Regions from separate parts of the Paenibacillus kyungheensis genome, predicted to be linked through region 1. Evidence: riboswitches for the same ligand, from Rfam matches in the RefSeq annotation. Region 1 holds a riboswitch; the other holds the start of a gene.
What was found. Region 1 has a riboswitch for thiamine pyrophosphate ahead of tenA (thiaminase II). Riboswitches for the same ligand answer to the same signal wherever they lie in the genome.
Positions count from the first base shown of each region.

Region 2: another riboswitch for thiamine pyrophosphate. It lies ahead of PQ456_RS01915 (ABC transporter substrate-binding protein); the one in region 1 lies ahead of tenA (thiaminase II).

Region 1 is NZ_CP117416.1:5,101,091-5,106,536, reverse strand. Features, by position in the region: gene PQ456_RS22175 (hypothetical protein) at 2-610, opposite strand; gene rluF (23S rRNA pseudouridine(2604) synthase RluF) at 889-1,596, opposite strand; gene PQ456_RS22165 (TIGR01777 family oxidoreductase) at 1,718-2,614, opposite strand; TPP riboswitch at 2,786-2,889, shown strand; gene tenA (thiaminase II) at 3,035-3,721, shown strand; gene PQ456_RS22155 (ECF transporter S component) at 3,739-4,335, shown strand; gene PQ456_RS22150 (ABC transporter ATP-binding protein) at 4,313-5,446, shown strand, end outside.
Region 2 is NZ_CP117416.1:432,991-438,436, reverse strand. Features, by position in the region: gene PQ456_RS01930 (bifunctional 2',3'-cyclic-nucleotide 2'-phosphodiesterase/3'-nucleotidase) at 1-1,190, opposite strand, end outside; gene PQ456_RS01925 (aspartyl-phosphate phosphatase Spo0E family protein) at 1,523-1,699, opposite strand; gene PQ456_RS01920 (pyridoxamine 5'-phosphate oxidase family protein) at 1,994-2,410, opposite strand; TPP riboswitch at 2,651-2,762, shown strand; gene PQ456_RS01915 (ABC transporter substrate-binding protein) at 2,880-3,917, shown strand; gene PQ456_RS01910 (MTH1187 family thiamine-binding protein) at 3,942-4,232, shown strand; gene PQ456_RS01905 (ABC transporter permease) at 4,241-5,038, shown strand; gene PQ456_RS01900 (ABC transporter ATP-binding protein) at 5,025-5,446, shown strand, end outside.

The DNA.
Region 1 (5,446 bases):
TTTATTTAAGATATCTACCTATAGCTGAAGGAAGTTCTGCATCAGTATAATCAAGCATGTATTGATTATTATGCTCTAGCACATTGTATTTTAGAACGATAGCACTATTTAGTTTATACAAAAACGAATACATCACAGCATTACTACTATCTATATGAATAGTCGTTTTAGCAGCATTTACGAGAGCAATAAATTGTTTACTTTCTTTTCCGTGTAATGTACGCATAAATTGTCCTTCTTTATATAGATCAACAGATTCTATCTTTTGATCAAAAATATCCAATTTTTTAGATTTTACATTCATATCTTTTAATAACTTATACACATTGTATATATCTATATTCATTTTTCCTTGCAATGCATTATTAGTATTTTTTACAGCTATTATATCATTATCCGAGTACCCATTTATTTTATAAATAGGGGTGTCTTTAGGTACTGTAGAGGATTCGCTTACAGTATCTATTTTTGAAAGTTGGGTGGAGTCTATAACGATCATTTTGGGCTCATTAATATACATTTGATCCTTGTATTTCACATAATCGGCATTACTGTTCTCAGGATTTGGTTTACTTCCGTTTAGTGAACATCCAGAAAGTAAAATAACCATCAGAATTACTGATAGGAGTAGTTTGATAAGATCGCCTCTTTTCTTTGTAGAATAAAATCTTCGCTAATATGCTTTGTTATGACAATAATTAAAAACTATAAAACGATGATATTGGAAGAGACTTTACAGTTAAAATATAGACTATCCAAATAGGAATAAGTCACGTTTATTTGGATTTTTTCTGGACAGACATTTTTTGATACCAAAAAGACCTTTTCAATGATCTGCTATCTGATATAGGATAACGGATCAAGTCAAAGAGGTCTTTTTCAGGTGAATTAGCGTTTTTTGGGCGTATATTCCAGATCGCGGAATAGGCGATTGAGTTCATCAGTCGTCAGGTCGCGCCATTTGCCTGTCGGTAAATTACCCAGACGAATATTCATAATGCGTGTACGACGTAGCGCACGAACTTCATAGCCAAGTGCAGAGCACATGCGACGAATCTGGCGATTCAATCCTTGCGTCAAAATGATTTTGAATACATATTTGGATTGTTGAACGACCTGACAAGGTAAAGTCACTGTATCTAGAATCTCTACACCGGAAGCCATTTGTTTGAGAAAAGAAGGCGTAATCGGTTGATCTACAGTGACGATATATTCTTTTTCATGCTTATTTTCAGCACGCAAAATTTCGTTAACGATATCGCCATCATTGGTCAGCATAATCAAGCCATCCGAATCTTTATCCAATCGTCCGACATGGAAAATACGTAGGGGATGATTGACAAAATCTACGATATTGCCTCGAATATGACGCTCGGTTGTACTGGTAATGCCTACCGGTTTGTTGAGCACAATATAGACATTTTCTTGTTCGACTTTGATCGGTTTGCCTTTGACCCGCACATCGTCGCCTTCTTCGACCTGACTGCCTAGCTCGGCAACCACACCATTAATTGTGACAATACCTTCATTGATCCATTTATCAGCACCCCGGCGGGATGTAATTCCAGATTCACTAATATATTTATTAATTCGCACGTATAAGCACACCTTTAACTCTAATTTTTGAGTAAGCTATTCAAGCCGTTACTCAAGTCTATCTCTACGATACCCTTTTTTGCTTTATTTTAAAAGTCATGTTCGTCTGTACGGTATGATGTTATGATTTTGTATGCAAAATATGGTGCAGTGCTTGTTCCAACCGTCCGTATTTGAACATAAATCCTTCTTTGATGAGACGATTAGGGATCACCCAACGGCTTTTAAGCACCAATTCGGGTTCCGTCCGAATCACTCTAGCTCCTAGATTAAGCATCCATGTAGACGCAGGTAGACCGCCTTTACGATGCATCACTTTGCGCATCGTTGCCATCAGTTCACGATTGGTCACCGGATTGGGAGACGTGCAATTAAATACTCCTTCAAGCGATTCCCACTCTTGAATAAATAAAATAATCTGAAATAAATCTTCAACATGAATCCAGCTAAACATCTGCTTCCCTGACCCTTGATGACCACCCAGCCCGAAGCGAACTAGATTTTTGAAAGGGGTCATGACACCACCACCAGGTCCTAATACGATAGCAATCCGTAATGCGGCTTGTCGGGTATGCGGAAGGCTAAAAGAGAAAAAAGCTTCTTCCCACGCTTTGGCAACGTCTACCGAAAATCCGCTACCGATTTCGCCTTTCGTCTCGGTCATAGGGCGATCTTCTGCATGGCGATAAATAGTAGCTGTGCTGGAATTGATCCAAAGCGCAGGTGGATGTTCACAAGCCAGGATAGCGTTTCTAAGAATCTGGGTGGTTTCGATTCGAGAGTTCATAATTTCACGTTTATTTTGTTCGTTATAACGACAATTGACCGATTTACCTGCTAGATTAATCACCATTTCTGCTCCATCGAGAGCTTGAACAATTCCTTGATGATCATCCCATGCGATATGTGGAGATTGTCTGGAAATGATCTGCACTTCAATACCCAATGCTGCAAATCTTTTTTCCAAATACTGTCCGATAAATCCTGTGCCACCTGCCAATACCACTTTACGTGTCATCGAGATCAACTCAATTCTGTTTGGATAGTTAAATCTACGCGCCAATCCTTACTAATAATTATATTTTACACCATTTTATAACCCTATAACTGTTAAAAAAGGAAAGATTACTGAGGTTGTAGCAGTTGACAGTCTGTTCAATCGTGTGTACAGTAAGATGCAAATGAATCGAATGACCACTAGGGGAGCCTTTGTGTAGGCTGAGACGGGAAGATCCCGGACCCTTGGAACCTGATCTAGTTCATACTAGCGTAGGAAAGTGGAGACTGTGCAAGGGTACCTGTACATATACGTACACCTATTCTGCCGCTCCATCACGGGGCGGCTTTTTTGCATGTATTTTTCCATATATTCCAGTAGTGGTCCTTCTTTATTAACCAAGCGTCGTTATCGATGCTTCAATCTAAGGAGGATACAGTTATGAGTTTTTCACAGGAAATTAGACAGGCCGCAGACCCTATTTTTGAAGCGATTTTTAACCATCCATTTGTACAAGGGATTGCCAAAGGTGATCTGCGTAGTGAGCAATTGATCCATTATGTAAAGCAAGATTTTGAGTATTTGAATTCTTTTATGCGTATTTATGGAACGGCGATTGCGAAATGCCCAACACGTGAAGATATGGCGATGTTTAACGAGCAGATTTCATTTGTGCTTCATAGTGAAATTCATCCTCATAATAACTTTTGCGAGGTGGCTGGCGTCAAGTATGAAGATTTGCAAGGATATGCGCTTTCTCCTTCTTCTCATCATTATATTCGTCATATGTTAACTGTGGCTCATGAAGGGGATTTAGGCGATATTTTGGCGGTATTGTTGCCTTGCCCGTGGACGTATTGGGAGATTGGTGTGAAATTATTGGATGAAGTGAAGCCTGATGCCTCCCATCCTTTTTATGATTGGATTAACTTCTATGGCAATCGTACCGATACGATTACGCATCAATTTTGTGCTCGGTTAGATAAATGGGCAGAGCAGACGACACCTGCACATCGAGCGCGTATGAAAGAGCATTTTCTTCTAAGTTGTCAGTTTGAATATATGTTCTGGGATATGGCGTACACTCTGGAAGATTGGCCTGTGCCGATGGAGGTTGCACGCGTATGAGCTCCTCATCGATCTCTATGACATGGAAAATGAAAGAAGTGGTGCTGACTGTTATTTTGGCGGTGGCTTGTGGCGTTATTTATCTGGGATGGTCGACATTGTGGATACCGATCTCTGCATTAGTAGGGCCTGTGGGTGCAGGATTTATGTTCGGCATCTGGATTATTGCAAGCCCGATTGTAGCTTATATTATTCGTAAGCCAGGGGCGGCATTGATCGCTGAAGTAGCGGCTGCGGCTGTAGAGCTGTTAACAGGTAGCCATTTTGGATTGTCTGCATTATTGATCGGCGTGTTTCAAGGGATTGGAGCAGAGATTGCGTTTGCTCTATTTGGCTACAAACGTTATAACTTGATGACGTTAATGTTATCAGGAGCGCTGGCGGCAGTAGGTGGAGTATTGTATAACGTTATCGCTAATGGATTCGGCTATTACACCACACAAGTATTGATTACGACTCTGGTTATTCAAGTGATCAGTGGAATGATTTTAGGTGGATGGTTAGCCAAAATTATTGTAGAAGCTTTGTGCAAAACAGGGGTACTGGATCAATACGAAATTATGAAAGTACGGCGGAAGAAGGGAAATGCGAATGGAATCGCTTCTAGGGTGTAAAGACCTGTCAGTACGTTTTTATCATCGAGAAGAAAATGTATTAACGCATATTCATTTATCGATTTCACGTGGAGAAAAAGTATTGATTCTCGGGCCAAGTGGTAGTGGCAAGTCGACGCTATTATCTGCATTGTCCGGTATTATTCCTGAACATGTAGAAGCTGAAGTGGAAGGCGAGATTCAGTTAGCCCCTCAATGTGGCGTGATGTTTCAAGACCCGGATTCGCAGTTCTGTATGCTTCATGTGGATGAAGAGATTGCTTTTAGCTTGGAAAATCGCTCTATTCCGCGTGCTCAGATGGACACTATGATAGATACAGTGATGAAGCAAGTCGGTCTGAATATAGATCGTCATACTGCTATTGAGACCCTATCTGGAGGTATGAAGCAACGGCTAGCGCTAGCGTGTCTGTTAGCGCTTGAACCGGAAGTTCTTTTTTTCGATGAACCGACAGCACAACTTGATCCGATCAGTCGCAAAGAAATTTTTCAATTGCTACATGACCTAGCTGATCAGTACGGACAGACGATGGTATTTGTAGAACATACATTAGATGGGTGTATTGAGTGGATGGATACAGTCATTTTGATGAATGCGCAAGGGCGTATTATGGCTCAAGGCAAGCCAGCAGAGATGATCGAGCGGTATCGTGCAGAGATGGAAGAAGCCGGCATATGGCAACCTCAATTATTCCCGTATACATGGGAAGATGTACAAGATCATCCGTCTCATCCATTAGCGAAGCAGTTGCAACAGACACTACAACAACGCCGTACAGCTACACTACATGCAGATACAACCGACAATCATACACCTGATATCATAGTTACCGAACAACTGGAGATCGGGTATCGTCAAAAATCTGTTATGAGCGATATGAACATTTCGATTCAGTCAGGGAAATGGGTAGCGATTGTCGGTGCTAATGGAAGTGGGAAAAGCACATTTCTCAAAAGCTTAATTCGGTTAGAACGTATTCGTAGTGGTCAGCTTTCTTTTCAACATAAATTATTAAAAAAATGGAGTGATCGTGATCTGTATGAGCAAGCGGGATTTGTTTTTCAAAATCCTGAACTGCAATTTGTAACCGATACGGTGTTTGACGAGATC
Region 2 (5,446 bases), 590 kb from region 1:
GGATCATCTTCTACCAGTGCAAAGTAACTGGTGATACGAGCAGTAGATTCACCAACAGGTCCACGAATATATCCTAGCGTTTCTTCGTGTTCTTTGTATACAGAATCGACTACACCTTGATCTGCATCAACCAATGCTTTTTTGGTAGCAGTATCATAGATTGGACGAGCTTCTACTTTAGAATCAGAGACTGTCCATTTGTCGCCTTGTTGTTTTAGTTCAAGATCAATAATTCCCAGGTGATCGCCCCAGAAACCTGGCTCTACTGAAGGAACGCCATTGATTGTTCCTTTTTCTAGATCCACGCCTGTTTTACCAGCGAAATCAGCACTAGGGAATACTTTGTGTGCATGTCCGAACATAATCGCATCGATACCTGGCACTTTGCTCAAGTACAATACAGAGTTTTCCATCAATTCAGTCTGAGGAATATCTTCAAAGCCAGAATGTGGCACTGCAATAATAATATCTGCGCCTTCTGCTTTCATTTGTGGAATAAATTTGTTCGCTGTTTCAACGATATCTTTAGCAACCACTTTCCCCGACAAGTTTGCGCTATCCCATTGCATTACTTGTGGTGGTACGAAGCCGATAACACCTACTTTAATCGTATGTTTAGCTCCACTTTCATCAGTGACTTCTTTATCCAAAATCAAATAAGGAGTAAAGTAGTTTTTCTCACCTGAACCTGTGCCATCATCTGTATAAATATTAGCATTCACATAAGGGAAGTTAGCGCCTTTGAGAGCGTTACCCAAGAAATCCAGACCATAGTTAAATTCATGGTTACCGATATTTCCTGCATCATAACCCAATTGGTTCATCGCTTTGTAGACAGGGTGAACTTCGCCTGCTTTTAAAGGATCAACTTTGGCTACATAGTCACCTAGCGGATTACCTTGTAATAGATCACCATTATCGATCAATACACTGTTTTTGGCTTCTGCACGCGCATTTTTGATCAATGTCGCTGTTTTGGCATATCCATATTGATCTGTCGCTGCATCTGAATAATAATCATAGTTCATTACGTTCACATGAATATCTGTTGTCTCCAACAAACGTAATTTTACGGTAGATTCAGAAGAAGTGGCTTCGGCTGCAAAAGCAGGAACTGCCGACACTGCAAACAATTGCAGAGCTGCGATGACAGTAATTGCTTTTTTAAATGTTTTGTTTCCCAAGTTCAAAATAAAAAACCCCTCCCAAATATATTCGCATTTGCTTGACCTTTTCCTATTTATCTCTACGCCCTATATGTATAACAGCATGAACAAGCAGTGACAATGTACTTAACATGCTGATTTTAAAAAAATCATATTGGAAATTATGATTTAGAGTAGGCAGATAAATAGTAAAAAGGCTACCAAAAGAAACGCATGATAGAATTGTATACTATCAGCTGATATATTTGAAGGGTTATTAGTTCTATTTTTTATGAAAATAAGATTTATTTTGCGAAAAATTCTATAATTTACATGATTGTGTCATGTTTCTTTTCATAAATAATAACTCATTGAGATTAAGGAGTTAAAAAATTAGTATTTCGATCTTTATATTGAAAATACATATCTAAAATTCGATCTAATTGTTCTGATTGGTCTAACACACGATAATCGCGCATCCCATGTTCTTCTGCCATCTGGTTCAATATGCGGCGTTCCTGCTCAATCTGTTGTTCTATTTGTTTTAAGTTCAAGGAAACCACCTCCAGTATATTTCCTTATATCTTGCTATCAATGAGACTTTCATTTTATTCCATCATCGTCATTTTACAGGTTAGTCTATAAAATATTTCTATATACCTTTTTATACCTTATTTGAGTATACCTTATCAAGTTCCTCAAGTACCTATTTTATCCTTTTTATGGAAAAATAAAGACGAAAAAACTCGGAATTTGAATTTTGCATTCATTTCTCTTGTTTCGCAAATTTCAAATTCCGAGTCATTTATGTGATAACTGCTATCTTAAACCATTAAAGTTGTATCAGATTACGCAGTCCACGTTTTTTTGTTACCATCTTGATCTGTATATTCAATCGTTTGTGGTTTGATATCTAGGATCACATAATCAGGATCTTCTGGACCGGAGAACCATTCTTTAAATTCTTCTTTCCAAACACGTTTTTTCAATTCGTCGTCTGTAGATACAGCACTTACACCTTCGATTTCAACGACTTGATTAGTGCCGCCTTTTTCATAACCCAACAATACATAACAGTTCGGATTTTTTTCTAACTCTTCGACTTTATGTGTTTTGCGGTTTGTCGCGAGATGAATATTCAAGCCTTCGTTATATAGCGCCATGTAGCGTACTTTAGGTTTGTCATTTTCTACTGTACCTAGTGCACAAAATGGATTACCTTCTAATGCAGTTAATATCGCTTGTTCTTCAGCTGTTTTACTCATGATCAATCTCCTCCTGTATATAAACGTATGGGTGTATTCAATATCTATGTCTATGTATATCTATTCGATACGTATAGAAGAATATTGAATGGAACTTTTGTTAGTTACAAACTTCCGTATATGTAAATACCCTTAGACAGCGAGACTGAACCGAAATACACTGTCTTTTGCTGATGACACCGCATTCTCTTTACTGGACAGTTGATACCCTCTGGTCTATAATTACAATGTAAAAAAACCGCATATGTACAGGGGAGCTAGTTGCAACTGGCTGAGAGTGTATTGTGATAAATACAGACCCTTATACCTGATCTGGATAATGCCAGCGTAGGAAAGTAACAAGTCGTTATATGCTGTACTCTAGCTTATAATTGCACCTATGTCGTCCCGATGGGGGCGTTTTTTTTATGCCTTTTATCCAGTACTACAGGATTGACTATTTGAGCTAGAAGAAAGAAGGATGATGGTAATGAGAACTCAAAAAAGGTGGCGTCAAAGCTTACCATGGTTAATGGTAGGTTTATTGTGGATCACAACTGCATGTGGTTCAGCAACAAGTACAAGCAATACAGCCAATCAAGCAGGATCAACATCTGCCCTTAAAGATGTGAAAGTCGTACTCGACTGGACACCAAATACGAATCATACTGGCTTATATGTTGCCCAAGCACAGGGCTATTATAAAGAAGCAGGATTAAACGTCGAAATTATTGCTCCCGGTCAAGGTGGAGCAGATACGATGGTCGCTTCTGGTGAAGTGCCTTTTGGAATCAGTTATCAGGAAAGTGTGACTCAAGCGCGTGTACAAGGAGTGCCTTTAGTGTCACTCGCGGCAGTTATCCAGCATAATACATCTGGCTTTGCCGCTCCTACAGATCGCGGAATCAAAAGCCCTAAAGATATGGAAGGCAAATCCTATGGTGCATGGGGATCGCCTGTTGAAGAAGCCGTTATGAAATCAATTATGGATACCGACGGTGGCGATGTTAGCAAAGTCAAAAGTGTTAATATCGGTAATGCCGATTATTTTACAGCTGTACAAAAAGGAATCGACTTTGCATGGATATTCTATGGATGGACAGGAATTGAAGCAGAACTTCGCGGACAACCATTAGATATGTTATATGTAAAAGATTATTCCGATAAATTAGATTATTATACACCTGTTATCGTAACCAATGAGAAGCAGATCGCTACCGATCCTGCACTTGTGAAATCATTTATGGCGGCAACCAGTAAAGGATATGAATATGCAATCGCTCATCCCGATGAATCGGCAGATATATTGCTCAAAGCAGTACCTGATCTTGATCCTGCACTGGTCAAAGCTAGCCAAAAATGGTTATCTCCACGTTATCAAGATGATGCCAAACGCTGGGGCGAGCAAAAACAATCGGTCTGGGAAGGTTATGCCGATTGGATGTTCAAGCAGAAGTTGTTAGACAAACCGTTAGATGCAACCAAAGCGTATACAAACGATTATTTACCTGAAGCCACCAAATCATAAATAGAACATAAGGAGATGACTAATATGGCACACACCCTTTTAAGTATTCAGGTTATTCCCAAAACTCAAGCTGGTGAGAACTCTTACGATTATGTCGACCGGGCAATAGAAGTGATTCAAGCCTCCGGTGTGAAATATGAAGTGCATCCACTTGAGACCACGATGGAAGGCGAACTTAGCGAATTGTTAGAAGTGGTTCGTCAAATGCACGAAGCGTTAGTGGAAAAAGGAAGCCCGAGTATTATTTCTCAGATCAAAATTGCTCATAGTCCAACCGGAATCAGTATGGATGGATTAACCGAGAAGTACCGCTAATGTCTACGATGAATACATGGTGGAACAGGCTATGGCCGCCCCTCGGGGCGGTTGTTTTATTACTGATTATCTGGCAACTGGCAACCAGTCTATTCCATATTGAGACATGGATTCTTCCTAGCCCTGCATTGATTGGACATGAAGCATGGAGTGAGAAAGACCGACTGGGTTTGCACACATGGGCGACGTTAAAATTGACACTATCCGGTTTTAGTATAGGCGTTGCTTTTGGATTACTGGTCGCAGGCGTGCTTCATTATATTCCTTTTCTACGTTCTGCATTGTATCCATTATTGATCTTGAGTCAAAATATCCCTACGATTGCTCTGGGGCCACTACTCGTTATCTGGTTCGGATTTGGGATATTGTCCAAATTAATTGTTATTATTCTGGTGTGCTTTTTCCCGGTGACCATTGCGGCGCTGAGCGGACTGGCTACTACCGATCGTACAATGCTTAATTATATGCAAATGATCGGAGCTTCTAAAAATCAAATCTTTTGGAAATTAGAATTACCTTTTAGCTTACCTTCGATCTTTTCTGGAGTTAAAATTGCTGCAACGTATAGTGTGATGGGCGCTATTATCGCTGAATGGATTAGCAGTAGTGAAGGGATTGGCTATTATATGATGTTGCAAAAATCAGCTTTTCGCACCGACCATATGTTTTTAGCGATACTGGTAGTTGTAGTGATCAGTCTTATGTTATTTATGCTAATCAATATGATTGAAAAATGGTGTGTTCGCTGGCATCACCCTGCACAACATCGTGCTGTCAAAGGAGGTTCTAAAGATGTCGCTAAATAAACCTCAACATACAACTTTATCGGTGAACAACTCTACTCCACTTTTAGCATTACAAGGGATTAGCAAATCTTTTACACAGGGCAAGCAATCGTTACATGTGCTACAAGACATTTCCCTGCATGTAGAGCAAGGTGAATTTGTATCCATTATCGGCCCTTCTGGTTCCGGTAAAAGTACGCTTTTGCAAATGATCGGTGGTGTGGTGCTTCCCGATCAAGGACAAGTCCTTTTGGACGGACAAAATATAACCGGTCGTAAAGGATTGAGCGGTTATATGCCACAACAACCTGCTTTGATGCCGTGGCGTACGATTGAAGATAATGTTATTTTGGCGCGCGAAGTAGCAGGATTACCACGCAAAGAATCATTAGAATTAGCCAGACAATGGCTGGATAAAGTTGGACTGGG